Regions from separate parts of the Mesorhizobium sp. ISC15 genome, predicted to be linked through region 2. Evidence: predicted binding sites of a transcription regulator. Region 2 holds the regulator's gene; the other holds the start of a gene.

Region 1 (7,409 bases), 1.0 Mb from region 2:
CGAACGCGATGGCGATATCCGATCAAGTGGGCCGGCAAGGGGGCGACGTAGAGCATCGGCTTCAATACTCCCTCGCCAGCCACCGCGCCCCGCGCAGTCTCAGGGCGTGGTGGTGTGCGCGCAGATTTCGGGCAGGCGTCCGGCAACGTATTCGCCGGCGGCGGATATTTGGCCGCCGGTTTTCGCCGCTGCAGCTCGGCAGCAGAAACGCGTCGTAATTGGTGTCGAAGAAGAAGGGAATCGAAGCCGTGGTCAAAGTCGACCGGCGGTGTGCCCGCCATACCACAGCCCTTTTGATCGAGCTTGCGAAGGGGCGCGCCAGCCCTCTCCGCAAGCTTTCGGATCAGGCAGATCCAAACGCAATTGCCACATGGCGGCAAGGTATTAGTCGACACGCACGCGGCGCGTCACCTGGCCATTGCTTTCCCAGTATGTGTGTTTCTTGGCAATCAAGGGATCGTCCATTGCCGGTTGAATTTGTCCCGTGGTGCTGACCGCGCGCGAGGTCACCGTGTGTTCTCCAGGGGCGGGATTTGCCCAAGCCAGGGACCAGATCTTCCAGGCGTGCTCGGCCTCCTCACTATGGTCGATGGTCGCTGGTGCCCAAGGCCCTTGATCGATTTGCACTTCCACCCGGTCGATCGGCGCCCCCCAGGCTGCTCCAATGATGGAGTAATCTGAGTCTTTCCGGGTGACCTTCGCAGGCGCGGACTTTATCAGCGCTCGCCCGACCGAAGTCTCGACCCATACGGTCTCGCCGTTGTGGTCTTCCTCCCGGATGGTGACATAGTCACGGGCCATCAGAAGGCTCATGAACCGCGTATCGCGGACCTCGATGCGCTTCAGCCACTTGACGTTGGCGATCCCGTACCAGCCTGGAGCGATGAGCCGCACCGGGAAGCCGTTGGGCGCCGGCAAGGCGGCTCCGTTCATTTCATAGCAGAGGAGATTGTCGGGGTTCATCGCGTCGGCGAGCGACATGCTGCGAGCGAAGTTCTGCTGCATCTTGACGTCGCGTATCGCGACCTCGCCTGTGTCAGTGCCGAAAAAGACGACCTCGATGCCCTTCTCCAGAACGCCGGCTTCCTCGAGGATCGGGGCGAGCGGCGTCCCTGCCCAGCGGGCATTGCCGATGCCGCCGGTGAAAAAGGGAAACCCGTGATTGCCCGAGCATTCCACGGTGAAAACGACCTCCTGCCGCGGCCGCGCCCTGATGTCGGCGAGTGTCAATTTCAAGGGCTTCTTGACCAGGCCGCCGATCTCCATCGACCATGTCTTCTCGTCGATCGTTGGTCGGTTGAAATGCGAGATGCTGAAGAACTTGTCGTTTGGAGTTATCCAGCTATTCAAATCCTCCCAGACAAGCTGCTTCTGGATACCTACCGGATCGGGATTTTCGGTCGGCTGATCCAGCCACGGGATAACTTCCTCGCTCGGCCGTGTTGGAAAAGCGTAAGCCCGACGCGAGGTATAGAGAGCGGCAATTGCGGCAAGAGCCGCGCTTCCTTGAACAAGAAGTTCTCTGCGCTGAAAATCAGGCATGTTGTTTACCTCCCAGTTGATCCGGAACGGGCTGCAACGTGCCTTAGGCCGTAGCCTGATCACGGATAGGCGACACAATGTGAGGTCTGCCCACCCGGAAGTATCCGGACAGGTCAGACAATCACCGACGCAAGTCAAGCATGTGAAGCATTGGACGAAACACTAGCTCGCGTTTCGCACGCTAAGAGTGCGCCTTTGAGAAGGACGTGTCCACAACCTGGACGGGACATGATGATGATTGCAGCATTCGAGACCGATTTCCTGCCAAAATCGTTGCTGCTCGGATCGCAGCCGAACGCCCGCTTCCGGGTCATTTCCGGACCTTCGCGGGTGCGGTCGGAAAGGCCCGTTCCGACCCGATTTCTGCCGTTCCGATACCGGCCGCGCCATCTCCAGGGCGGATGTTCACCCAGTTTCGGCGAGAAAACGCGTTGGCCTGCCGTCTCTTGTCGCTATCACTCTTAGCGCGACAGGATGGCGGCGCGGCCGGCGCAGGTGTATGATGATGGTCTAATATTTCGAGATGAGGGAGGACAGCATGACGTCTTGGGAAATCAAGGGACGTGAACTCGTCAATTGCACCTGCGAATATGGCTGCAACTGTCAATTCAATGCGCTGCCCGATAAGGGCCATTGCCATGCGGTGGCGGGCATCCAGATCGATGAAGGCCATCATGGCGAGACCGCTCTCGACGGCCTCCGGATCGCTGCGATCTTCAAATGGCCTGGCGCCATCCACGAAGGCAATGGCGAAGCCATCGCTTTCGTCGACGAGAGCGCAACCGACCGGCAGCGTAACGCGCTGCTGCGCATCATGACCGGCCAGGACACCGACCCGTTCGCGACGATGTTCGCCGTCTACGCCTCAACCGTGACAAAAATGAATGAGCCGGTTTTCACGAAGATCGATCTTGAACTCGATATCGACGGCCGCAGGGGCCGCATCTTCGTCAAGGACTATATCGATACGGTCGGCGAACCGATCCGCAACAAGGTGACGGGCGCGGACTCGCGGGCTCAGATCGTGTTGCCGAACGGCTTCGAATATGCGGTCGCCGAGATCGGCAGTGCCTCGAGCACAACCAGCGGACCGGTTCAGGTGAGCACGAAGGACAGTTACGGCCAGTTCGCGCGGCTGCATCTCAACAATCACGGGGTGGTGCGAGCCTGACGCGCCCGCATGGACGGCGCGTCGCCACTGGAACGCCTGCTTAGGCGCGACCGCGTCATCACGATTGCGGGAGTGGTGGCGCTGTGCCTGCTGGCCTGGCTTTATATCGTCGCCGGTGCAGGGCTCGGCATGAATGCGTGGGAGATGACGAGGCTCGCGCTTTTCCCCCACCAGCAAACCGCCGAAGTGATCTCCGATATGCCCTCGGACATGTCCGGCATGGACATGAGTGGGATGGCCATGGCGACGGAACCGCGGGTCTGGGGGGCCGCGATCTGGACGCTGATGATTGCGATGTGGTGGGTCATGATGGTCGCCATGATGTCCCCGAGTGCGGCGCCGACTATCCTGCTCTATGCGCGCGTGCATCGCCATGCGCTCGCACAGGGTCAGATCCAGGACAAGCTCGCGCCCACCGGCGTATTCATGGCAGGCTACCTCCTGGTCTGGCTGGGGTTCTCCGTCGCGGCAGCCGCGTTGCATTGGCTGCTCGAACGTGAGGCATTCGTTTCAGCAGCGATGATGAGTTCGCAGAGCCGCTGGCTTTCGGGCATCGTCCTGATCGCCGCGGGCCTGTATCAGCTCTCGCCGCTCAAGAACGCCTGCCTGTCGCATTGCCGGACGCCGACGGCGTTCCTTTCCCGACACTGGCGTCCCCACGCACTTGGCGCGCTGCGTTTGGGCGCCCTGCACGGGGCGTTCTGTGTCGGATGCTGCTGGATGCTGATGGCGTTGTTGTTCGTGGGTGGCGTAATGAACCTGGTGTGGGTTGCCGCACTCGCCATTCTGGTGCTGGTCGAAAAGGTGTTTCCTGCCGGCCAGTGGGTCGGCCGGGTGGCCGGCATCGCCCTGATCGCCTGGGGCAGCGCAACGCTTTTGGTCTGACGACCAGCGCCTCGGATGTCGCATTTGCAGGAAACCCGATCGCTTCTGATGCAATGCGCATCGCACCGCCCGGCCAAGCCGGCTCACAATTCCTTTTCGGCCAGCTCGCGAAACGCGTCGGGAACCGACCGCTGCGGGCCGAGCGCGACCGAGGCATAGCCGACCGCTTCCCAGCCGAAGCGGTCGCGGATTTTGTCGATGGCGCGGTCGGCGGTCCAGCGCGCGGCACCCCTTCTGGTGCCGGGGCGGCGGCGGTCGTCGTCGAGGCCGAGTGGCAGTTCCAGCTGCAGGGCCGATTGCTTCTCAAGATGCGAGACGGCGATCGCCAGCAGCGAGATGGTCTTTTCGTGCGGATGATCGACAAGCACCTTGCGCACCAGCGCCTCGGCGATCTCGGCCAGCATGGCGGTTGCCGAAATCGGCTGGTCGAGCGTGATCGAGCGCGTCACCGAGCGCAGGTCGGCAAAGCGGACGCGGACCGTCACCGTGCGGCCGGGCCGCGATTTCGCCCGCAGCCTGGTGGCGACCCTGTCGGCCAGATGCAGCAGCGCCGGCACGAAGACTTGCTCCTCTGCCGGCTTCCTGCCGAGCGCCGATTGCGCGCCGGCCGATCGCGCCCGGCGCTGCGTCTCGAGCTTGCGCGGATCGCGGTTCCAGGCCAGCGCGTTGAGCTTTTCGCCCGCCGCCGGGCCGAGCAGCCGCTCCAGCGACCAGCCCGGCGTCTTCGCCAGCTCGCCGATGGTGTTGACGCCGATGCCGGCCAGCCGCTCCCTGGTGACCGGGCCGACGCCCCACATCAGCTCGACCGGCAGATCGTGGAGGAATTCCAGCTCATGGCTGGGATTGACGACCACCAGCCCGTCGGGCTTGGCCACTTGCGAGGCGATCTTGGCCAGGTGCTTGGTGCGCGCCACGCCGACCGAGATCGGCAGGCCGAGCTCGGCCCGCACGCGGCGGCGGATCGTGCCGGCGATCTCGGCCGGCGAGCCGAACAGATGGGTGCAGCCGGTGACGTCGGCAAAGGCCTCGTCGATGGAAATCCGCTCGACCACCGGCGTAAAATCGCCAAGCACTTGAATAGCCGCGTCGCCCAGCCGCTGGTAGTCCTTGAAATGGCCGCCGACGAAAATCAGCCCGGGGCAGAGTTCGCGCGCGCGCCGCCCCGGCATGCCGCCACGCACGCCGAAAGCCTTGGCCTCATAGGAGGCTGCCAGCACGACCCCGCCGCCGACGGCGATCGGCTTGCCGCGCAGAGCCGGGTCGAGCAACTGTTCGACCGAGGCGTAGAAGGCGTCGAGATCCGCGTGGAGGATGTTGGCTTCCATCCGGCCCGTTCGCCCGCGGCGGTTCGAACGCCGCATTGTCTTGAGGTCGTTTCGTGTGGAACATAAAGAGAACGACGGGGTGGGTTGTCAAGGAGCGCGGAGCGCAATCGCTTCAGGTTTGCGCCGCCGCTTGTCTGCCTGCGTTCCAGCGTTGGTGGTTGGCGAAAGCCGAAGCGACATCCAATCCCCCCCTTGCGGGGGAGATGTCCGGCAGGACAGAGGGGGGTGGGAAGGATCGCCGACTCTCGATTTAACCCGTTCCCAACCGGAAATCAGCCTGAGGGCGTGGCTGTAATTGGTCGACAGGTCGGAGGGACAGCACCCCCCCTCTGCCCTGCCGGGCATCTCCCCCGCAAGGGGGGAGATCGGCAGCTTCGCCGACGGCGCCTACTCCGGAATCTTTGAGGTGCCCAGCAGGCAGGGCAGGGCAAACTTCGACAATTGGCGGGCCGAGCGCTAGCTTTTGCTGAAGCGATTGCCCCGATAACGGGTGCCGCGCCCTACAACGCCATCTTGTAGCCAAGATGGCTGGCGGTGAAGCCGAGGCGCTCGTAGAAAGCGTGCGCTTCCCGTCGGCTCTTGTCCGTGGTGAGCTGAACGAAGCTGCAGTTGCGCGAGCGGCACGCTTCGATCGCCCATTCGATCATCAGCTTGCCGACGCCGCCGGAACGCCGGTGCCGGGCGACGCGAACGCCTTCGATCTGGCCGCGCCAGGCGCCTTTCCTGGAAATACCCGGAATGAAGCTGAGCTGCAGCGTTCCGACGACTTGTCCGGCCTCGACGGCCACCGCCAGCAGCTGGTTGGGATCGGCACCGATTGCCCTGAAGGCATCGAGGTAGGACGGCGCGAGCGGCGTCGACGCGTCTTCCCGGCCGGCGCCAAGCGCATCGTCGGCTAGCAATGCGACAATCGCCGGCAGATCGGGCGCTTGCGCGCGACGGAACTCAATCTCGCTCATCGAGACGATGACATACGGCGCGGGTTTGGCGACGGCAAGTGCCGTCCAGCCATTCGCGATGGGCGCGTCGCGGTGCAGGCGGCCAGCGCCAGACACTCGCGGCCGATGGCTCGGCAACCTCCGCTTACGCTGCCTGCCGTGCCCAGAGGCGATGGCCGTAGCGGCGGAAGAAGCGCGCCAGAAGCCGCTGCTGCCTGGCGCGGGCGAGATCGGCGCTGCGTCTTTCCTGGCGCCAGCGCGGCATGTTGCGATAACAAGCGATGAAGCGGGCGGCGTCCTCGAGCGCCTCCTCGGCCGACTGCGCCGGGCGCATCGCTGCCAGGAACAAGGCCTCGCCGTGCTTCAGCCGGTCGACCATCGCCTTGCGCTGGTCATGGCCCAGGCGAGCCTTGCCTATGCCGTCGAGGCGGATGGCCGCGAAAGCCGCCAGCATGGCCGGGCTGTCGCCGGTATAGCCGCAATCGCGGGCGAATTGAGCGGAGAGGGCGTCCATCTTCGTTTCCTTGGCTTTCGGCGGCCGCGACGGATGTCCGGGTCCTGCTGCCCCATCCGGATCGTCCGCGGCGGTACTATTCGTCGGTATGGGATAGAAGCATAACTCAAAAACTTGCACAAGTGAAACTTTTGCACGGGTTTGAGCGGAACCGACTCGACTCTTGGGGAGAAACCCATAATGTTGTGAACAAAACAGGAACGGAGGCACTAGGGGCGATGGCATTGCCGGGCAAGGAAGCGACGATCGCCGAGGTGGTCTCGATTGCGGTCGAATGTATCGATTGCGGCCGCAGCAGATGGTGGAAGTCGGCTGAGCTGAGGCGCTTCGGGGTGACTGGGCAGACGGCGCTGGCGTCCCTTTCGGGGCGGCTTCGCTGCTCGGCCTGCCGCGCGGACGGGCTGCCGGGCGCCACGGTCGTGATCCAGGCGGCGTTCATCGACGAGCAGGAGCGACGCCGCGCCGAGGCGCGGATGCTTAGCGAGCGCGAGGTTCCGCTGGAGAGATCCAGGCGGGCTTGATGGAGTGACGCTCCCTTCTCCCCTTGTGAGGGCTTTGCACGGGGAGCGAAGTGGATTTCGGTGGTCAGTGAGGGCCTTTTTGAAGGCCGGCAGAGCGGTTTTCCGCGGCCCTTGCGGGGCCTTTGTCGGTTTAGGCAGCCATCCTGCCGGATTGTGGACGCACTCCTCCCTCATGTCCGCCTCTCATCGGGTGGATAGAGGACGCCAATCATGGTGCGCAGATTGTAAGCGCAGGCGGCCAGTATGCACTGCGTGCGGTTGGTGGCGAGGTTGAAGAAGCGCAGGCGTCGCATGCCGTAACGCTCCTTGAACACGGCGAAAGGCCGCTCCACTGCCGCCCGCACCTTGGCGATCAGCCGGTTGCGCAGCTTGTGGCGCGGCGGCAACTCGGGGTGATGCTTGTTGGGCCGCCGCATCAGCCGGTCCTTAATGTTGGCGGCGGCGAGCCGGGCATGGCGGGCGTGGGTGTAATAGGCTTGATCGCCATAGGCCGCCTTCTCGTCGCCGCAGATC
Region 2 (7,409 bases):
GCGAGAGCCTGATGCGGCAACAGGACGTGGCCGCCGCAACGCACCTGCTTTTGACGGGCAAGGCGCCGGCTCATGCATCGGCCCGAAAATCGGAATCGATTTTCGGAGAGCACGATGCATAAATCCAAAGTGTTAGAGCGTGCTATGTGCGTCCAAACGGACGCACGTCGTTCTAAGGCCGTCTGACGATGACGGCTGCCCTCACCCATCTTGGCGCGAAAGGCGAAGCCAATATGGTCGATGTCGGCGACAAGGCGGAAACGACCCGCACGGCGATCGCCGAAGGTCTTGTCTCGATGCGGCCAGAAACGCTGAAGATGATCCTCGACGGCGATGCCAAGAAAGGCGACGTGCTGGGCACGGCGCGCATCGCCGGCATCATGGCGGCCAAGAGGACGCATGAGCTGATCCCGCTCTGTCACCCGCTGCTGTTGACCAAGATATCCGTCGACATCGAACCGGACGCGACGCTGCCTGGCCTGAAGGTCACGGCGCTGGCCCGCGTCACCGGCAAGACCGGCGTCGAGATGGAGGCGCTGACCGCCGTCTCGGTCGCTTGCCTGACCATCTACGACATGGCTAAGGCGGTCGACCGCGCCATGGTGATCTCCGGCATCAGGCTGGTGGAAAAGACCGGCGGCAAATCCGGCGTCTACAAAGTAGGCGCCCAAGGGGCAGGCCAATAATGGCGCTGCTTCCGGTTGCCGACGCGCTCGAGCGCCTGCTTGAAGATGCTGCGCCCTTGCAAGCTGAAAGCGTCACCCTGATGGACGCCGCCGACCGGATACTGGCGGACCCGCTCACGGCGCTCCGCACCCAGCCGCCCTTCAACGCGTCCGCCATGGACGGCTATGCCGTGCGGGCCGAGGATGTCGCCTCCGCGCCGGCAACACTTGCGGTGATCGGCATGGCGCCGGCCGGACGCGGCTTTGCCGGAACAGTCGGCCCGGCGCAGGCCGTGCGCATCTTCACCGGCGCGCCGCTTCCCGCAGGCGCTGACACCATCGTCATCCAGGAGAATGTCCGCGACCTCGGCGGCGGCAGCATCGAAGTGACCGCGTCGACGGTTGAAGGCCGCAACATCCGCCGCCTCGGGCTCGATTTCTCGAAGGGCGACGTTCTGCTGGAGAAAGGCCGCCTGCTTGATCCGGCGGCGTTGTCGCTGGCGGCGTCGGCCAACCATCCGCAGGTCAGCGTGGTGAAACGGCCGCTGGTCGCCATCATCGCCACCGGCGACGAATTGCTGCCGCCAGGCAGCGACCTTGGCCCGGACCAGATCATCTCGTCCAACGCCTATGGCGTCGCTGCCGCGGCCCGCTCGGTCGGCGCCAGCGCGCTCGACCTCGGCATCGCCCCCGACCGCAAAGAGGCGATTGCCGCGCTGGTGAAAAAGGCGGTTAACGCAGGGGCTGACGTCATCGTCACGCTGGGCGGCGCCTCGGTCGGCGACCACGACCTCGTCCACGACGTGCTGACCGGCGAAGGCATGACGCTCGATTTCTGGAAGATCGCCATGCGGCCCGGCAAGCCGCTGATGTTCGGCCGGCTGGGCGACATCCGCTGCATCGGCCTGCCCGGCAATCCGGTGGCGAGCCTGGTCTGCACGCAGCTCTTCCTGAAGCCGCTGCTTGCGCGGCTTGGCGGACGCGCCTACCGGCAGGACATGCGTCAGGCGCGGCTCGGTGCCGCCATGGCGGCCAACGATATCAGGCAGGACTATGTACGCGCCGTGGTGAAGGAAGACGCCGGCACGCTCAAGGCGACGCCGTTCGGCATCCAGGATTCCTCGATGCTCAGAATGCTGGCCGACGCCAACGGGCTGATCGTGCGCGAGCCATTCGCTCCCCCCGCCGCGACAGGCGCCGCCTGCAGCGTGCTGATGCTACGCTGAACAAAACGTCAACGCATTCATTAAACTTTAAACAGTTGCGGAACACAACTGGAACAGATAGTGTTTGTTCTGGGTTTGTTTTTCTGATTCTGTCGGGGGTCGCGATGCTGACACGCAAACAACATGAGCTGCTGATGTTCATCCACGAGCGGCTGAAGGAAAGCGGCATTCCGCCCTCGTTTGACGAGATGAAGGAAGCGCTCGATCTCGCGTCCAAATCGGGAATCCATCGGTTGATCACGGCGCTGGAGGAACGCGGCTTCATTCGCCGGCTGCCCAACCGCGCCCGCGCGCTGGAAGTGCTGCGCCTGCCCGATTCGATCGCGCCCGGCCTCAATGCGGCGCGCAAATTTTCGCCGAGCGTCATTCAGGGCAGCCTTGGGCAGGGCAGCCTCGGCCGACAGATCAAGCCGGCGCCGTCACGCATGCCTGCGGCCGGCAATGACGACGACGTCATTGCCACTGTCTCCATCCCGGTGATGGGCCGCATCGCTGCCGGTGTGCCGATCGATGCCATCCAGCACCAGACGCATTCGATCTCGGTGCCACCGGACATGATCACAGGCGGCGCGCACTACGCGCTGGAGGTCAAGGGTGATTCGATGATCGAGGCCGGCATCTTCGACGGCGACACGGTCATCATTCGCAACGCCGACACCGCCCAGCCTGGCGAGATCATTGTCGCCCTGGTCGACGAGGAGGAAGCGACGCTGAAGCGGTTCCGCCGCAAGGGCGCCTCGATCGCCCTGGAAGCCGCCAACCCGGCCTATGAGACGCGCATCTTCGGGCCGGACCGGGTCAAGGTGCAAGGCAAGCTCGTCGGATTGATCCGACGTTACTGAACGGCAGCTTTCTTGGGTTTCTCAGGCTTACGGTATGGCGGCAGGCCCCTCGCCTCGCGCGAAAATCTCCGCTGCTCATGCCAAGGCCTATATGGCTGTTTGACGGCAAAACGGATTTCTGCGCGCGTCGTCGCCGATAGCGGATCGAAAAAGACGGCGGCACTGCCCATGCGAGCGAGCTGCCGTTTGGTCACGACGAGGACCAGCGGGTTGCGGCAGGGATTATAATAGGCCGTGGCATCGTCGATGACGATCAAGTCCGCAAAGGCACAGGCTGGCCGCGCGATTTTGCGGTCGTCGGCGAGCGCGATGATCGCGCCGGATGGATGCCGGGCGAGGCACAGGCCGGCAGTGCAATAGAAAGGCGCTCCCGGCGGCAGGTCGGCCGGGTCGGCGATGTCGAACCGCACGTCTCCTTTTTCGAACGTCTCCGGCTCGACAATGGTCGCTGAAGTCAGCGCATGTTTCCAGTTGTCGGTGGTGAATTCGTTCGAGCGCACCCGGTTGACGGCAAGTTCGCCGCCGCCGATCGGCAGCGCCACCAGATGCGCATCCTCCGAGATCAGCACGTCGGGGGTTCGCGTCTCGGAAATCGTCAGCAGGCCGGCAAGCGCAAAGGGAAGTGCCGCAAGCCGCAACCATGTCGTCGCCATCGTGGCGATGACCAGGGCGACCGTCACCAGCAGAACCGACTGCAACGAAATCAGCCCGACTGCATCGACCGGCGAACGTTCGGAGATCCATCCCGATATTGCAATCATGGCCGTCAGCCCCTTGCCCATCATGTCGAGGAAAGGTCCGTCGAAGCCGAAAGGCATTGCCAAGGCGCTGACGACCGCCAGGAACATGACGACCGTGACGATCGGCATGACGGCCAGATTGGCAAACAGACTGAGCGGCGAGACGCGCTGGAAGTGCCAGATGGCGAAGAGCGCGGTGGCGCTCCCGGCAATGATGGAGGTCATGGCGATGGTGCCTGTTCCAGCGACGAGCTTCCGCGTGACGAAAGCGGCCGGTGACCGTCGTTGTGGCGGCGCCGTGGCCTTGTCGGCACGATAGTCGGACCAGCCGGCATAGGCGCCCACGAGAGCCGCGGTCGCGGCGAAGGACATCTGGAAGCTTGGGCCGACCACCTCGTGCGGCGACACGACGATGACGGCGATGGCTGAAATCGTAAGATTGCGCATGGTGAGCGCAGCCCGGTCGAACAGCACGGCGACAAGCATTACCGCCAGCATGATGAAGCTGCGCTCAGCCGCGACCACGATGCCGGAAAAAATGAGATAGGCAGCGATGGAAAGGAGTGCGGCTGCAGCCGCATATTTTTTGACCGGCCGGCGCGACGAAAAATCGGGAAACAGCGCAAAGGCGCCGCGCAGCAATCCCATGATGGTGCCGGCGACAAGCGCCATGTGCAGGCCGGAAATGGAGATGATGTGGTAGATGCCGGTGCGCCGCATCGATTCGTTGATCTCTTCGGGGATGCCGGCACGCACGCCGACGATCAGCGCAGCGGCAATCTCCCCCTCGGCGCCACCGATGCTGTCCCTGATATGGTCGGCGATGGTTTCACGCGCCTTTTCGATCGACGAAGAAAGGCGCGCTGCTAACGGTGCATCTTCGGAAGCGACGATCTTCGGATTGCCGAGGAAAAAGCCACTGGCGCCGATACCGGCGAAATAGCTGTCAAAGGAGAAGTCATAGCTGTCGGGCCGAACCGGGCCAGTCGGAGGCAAAAGCCTTGCATAGCCGGTTGCCACCGAGCCTGCGGTCATCTCAGCGGGAATTTTGCGTGCCGAAACCCTGACACGTTCCGGTGCATAACGCAGTGTCGGCCGGGCGGTCGATATCACGTCGAGGGTCAGCCTGATCCGGCCGTTCGCCATCTGGTCGAGCCTGACGACGCGGCCGGTGAGTTGGGTCTGGATTACCGAACCGAGCATCTGCGTTCCCGCGCGCCAGGTTTCAACCTTGGCGGCGAGCACACCGAGCGCGCACAGCAACGCTGCCATGAAACACAAATGTGTTTTGCGCCATGACCGCGTGACCGCTGCGCACAATGCTGTGAGGACCACCACGGCAATGGGCTGCGGAAAGTCCGGTTCCACGGCAAGCGAGAAATAGACGATCACTCCGGATGCCAGGAAAACCGGCACCAGCAGGAAGGCGACGCCGCGGTCGAGCTCCATGCCCGCCGCCGAAACCACGCTGTTGCGGATAGCGGATAGTGAAAGACGGCGGAAATGAACGACAGGAGCCGGTATTGGCGCCGGTATTGGCGCGGAGCGGTCCGGCGAGAGAGGCTGGATGCCGGGGTGCGGCGCAGGCAGCGAAACGGGTAGCGGCTCGACGGGAGAAACGTCGGCAAACAGCGATCGTTCGCTGACGCTCGCGATCGCGCCCTCGCTCTCGTCCACGCCGCGGCCTGGTCCAGCCATCGGGTCTGCCCCTTGCGCCCTTGACCTCCTATGCTACATGAACGCGCGACGCGCGAAAGTCCGCGCAACCACATCGGTTTCCTGCGCTTGCCCGAGAGTTCCATGTCCGACAAGGTCGTCACCCGTTTTGCCCCCTCGCCCACCGGCTTCCTGCATATTGGCGGGGCCCGGACGGCGCTGTTCAACTGGCTGTATTCGAAACACACCGGCGGCAAGATGCTGCTGCGCATTGAAGACACCGATCGTGGGCGTTCGACCGATGCGGCAACCGCCGCCATTCTCGACGGGCTCTCCTGGCTCGGCCTCACCTGGGACGGCGAGCCGGTATCGCAGTTCGAGCGCGCGCCGCGCCACCGCGCTGTCGCCGAGGAGCTGGTGCGCCTCGGCAAGGCCTATTACTGCTATGCGACGCCGGCTGAGCTGGAGGCGATGCGTGAGAGCGCGCGGGCCAAGGGGCTGCCTCCCCGCTATGACGGCCGCTGGCGCGATCGCGACCCGTCGGAGGCGCCGGCCGGCGCCAAGGGCGCGATCCGCATCAAGGCGCCGGCCGACGGCGAGACGGTGGTGCATGACCTCGTGCAGGGCGATGTCCGCTTTCCCAACAAGGATCTCGACGATTTCATCATCCTGCGCTCGGACGGCAATCCGACCTATATGCATGCCGTCGTCGTCGACGACCATGACATGGGCATCACCCACATCATCCGCGGCGACGACCATCTGACCAATGCCGCCCGCCAGATGATGATCTATCGAGCCATGGGCTGGGACGTGCCGGCGATGTCGCATATCCCGCTGATCCATGGCGCCGACGGCGCCAAGCTGTCGAAGCGGCACGGCGCCCTCGGCGTCGAAGCCTATCGTGCCATGGGCTATCTGCCCGAGGCACTGCTCAACTACCTGGCGCGGCTCGGCTGGAGCCACGGCGACGACGAGATCATGTCGATCGCCGACATGATTGCGTGGTTCGACATCGGCGACGTCAACAAGGGAGCCGCCCGCTTCGACTTCGCCAAGCTCGAGGCGCTGAACGGCGTGCACATGCGCCGCATGAACGACGCCGAATTGCTCGATATCTTCATCGCCACTTTGCCCTATCTGGAAGGCGGCCCGGCGATCGCCGCGCGTCTCGACGACACGCGCAAGGCGCAGTTGCTTGCCGCCCTGCCAGGCCTGAAGGAGCGCGCCAAGACGCTGGTCGAGCTGGCCGACGGTGCCGCCTTCCTGTTCGCCGAGCGGCCGCTGCCGATCGATGAGAAGGCGGCTGCATTGCTCGGCGGTGGGGCGCGCGAGATCCTGCGGGGCGCGCACGTGGCGCTGAAGACGATTTCAGGCGATTGGACGGCCGAAGCGGCGGAAGCAGCGATCCGGGAATATGCGCTGGCCGGCGGCCATAAGCTCGGCGCCGTGGCCCAACCTTTGCGTGCCGCGCTCACCGGAAAGAGCACCTCGCCCGGCGTGTTCGACGTGCTTGCCGTGCTTGGCCGCGAGGAAAGCCTGGCGCGCGTCGCGGATCAAATCGATTAGCAAAACTGGCCCAAGAAGATTGGCATTGAAAGGTGGGTTTCGCAGTGCAACATTAGGTCTTGGCCCAATTTGGCACGCAAATCCAATTGCGGGCGCAAACGCGCGGACTCCGATCCTTTCGACGTGTTGCGTTGCAGATATTTCGCCTTTGCCGGCATGAGAAAACCAAAAGGAGTTTGCAATGTCCGAAGCTGCGACAAAAATGGAATTTGGCGGCAAAACCCAGGTGTCGACTGCAAAACTTGAGTTCGGCGGCAAAACTCACGAACTCAAGGTGCGAAGCGGCTCGGTCGGACCTGATGTCATCGATATCGGCTCGCTTTACAGCACCACCGGGGCCTTCACCTACGATCCCGGATTCACGTCGACGGCAAGCTGCGAGTCGGAAATCACTTTCATCGACGGCGATGCCGGCATCCTTTTGCATCGCGGCTATCCCATCGACCAGCTGGCCGAGCATGGCGACTTCCTCGAAGTCTGCTATCTCTTGCTCTACGGCGAATTGCCGACCAAGGCGCAGAAGGACGATTTCGACTACCGGGTGACGCGCCACACCATGGTGCATGAGCAGATGTCGCGCTTCTTCACCGGCTTTCGCCGCGACGCGCATCCGATGGCGGTGATGTGCGGCGTGGTCGGCGCGCTGTCGGCCTTCTATCACGATTCCACCGACATCTCGGACCCGTATCAGCGCATGGTCGCATCGATGCG

What was found. Region 2 encodes LexA, which represses DNA repair genes until DNA is damaged. Its sites were predicted from a motif close to TGTTCNNNNTGTGTTCNG; they were not measured.
Region 1: dinB (DNA polymerase IV) is a predicted target of LexA. The motif match lies at 4,980-4,997, and genes of this name have one in related genera.

What each region holds. Positions count from the first base shown of each region.
Region 1 covers NZ_JAVSPX010000001.1:5,427,615-5,435,023, reverse strand. The annotation lists gene RPG13_RS26220 (sulfite oxidase) at 385-1,542, opposite strand; gene RPG13_RS26215 (DUF1326 domain-containing protein) at 2,081-2,713, shown strand; gene RPG13_RS26210 (DUF2182 domain-containing protein) at 2,723-3,598, shown strand; gene dinB (DNA polymerase IV) at 3,682-4,923, opposite strand; gene RPG13_RS26200 (GNAT family N-acetyltransferase) at 5,424-5,882, opposite strand; gene RPG13_RS26195 (hypothetical protein) at 6,007-6,375, opposite strand; gene RPG13_RS26190 (hypothetical protein) at 6,561-6,896, shown strand; gene RPG13_RS26185 (IS5 family transposase) at 7,067-7,409, opposite strand, start outside.
Region 2 covers NZ_JAVSPX010000001.1:4,431,383-4,438,791, forward strand. The annotation lists gene trpC (indole-3-glycerol phosphate synthase TrpC) at 1-122, shown strand, start outside; gene moaC (cyclic pyranopterin monophosphate synthase MoaC) at 189-686, shown strand; gene RPG13_RS21350 (molybdopterin molybdotransferase MoeA) at 686-1,891, shown strand; gene lexA (transcriptional repressor LexA) at 1,996-2,733, shown strand; gene RPG13_RS21360 (ComEC/Rec2 family competence protein) at 2,727-5,171, opposite strand; gene gltX (glutamate--tRNA ligase) at 5,274-6,698, shown strand; gene gltA (citrate synthase) at 6,880-7,409, shown strand, end outside.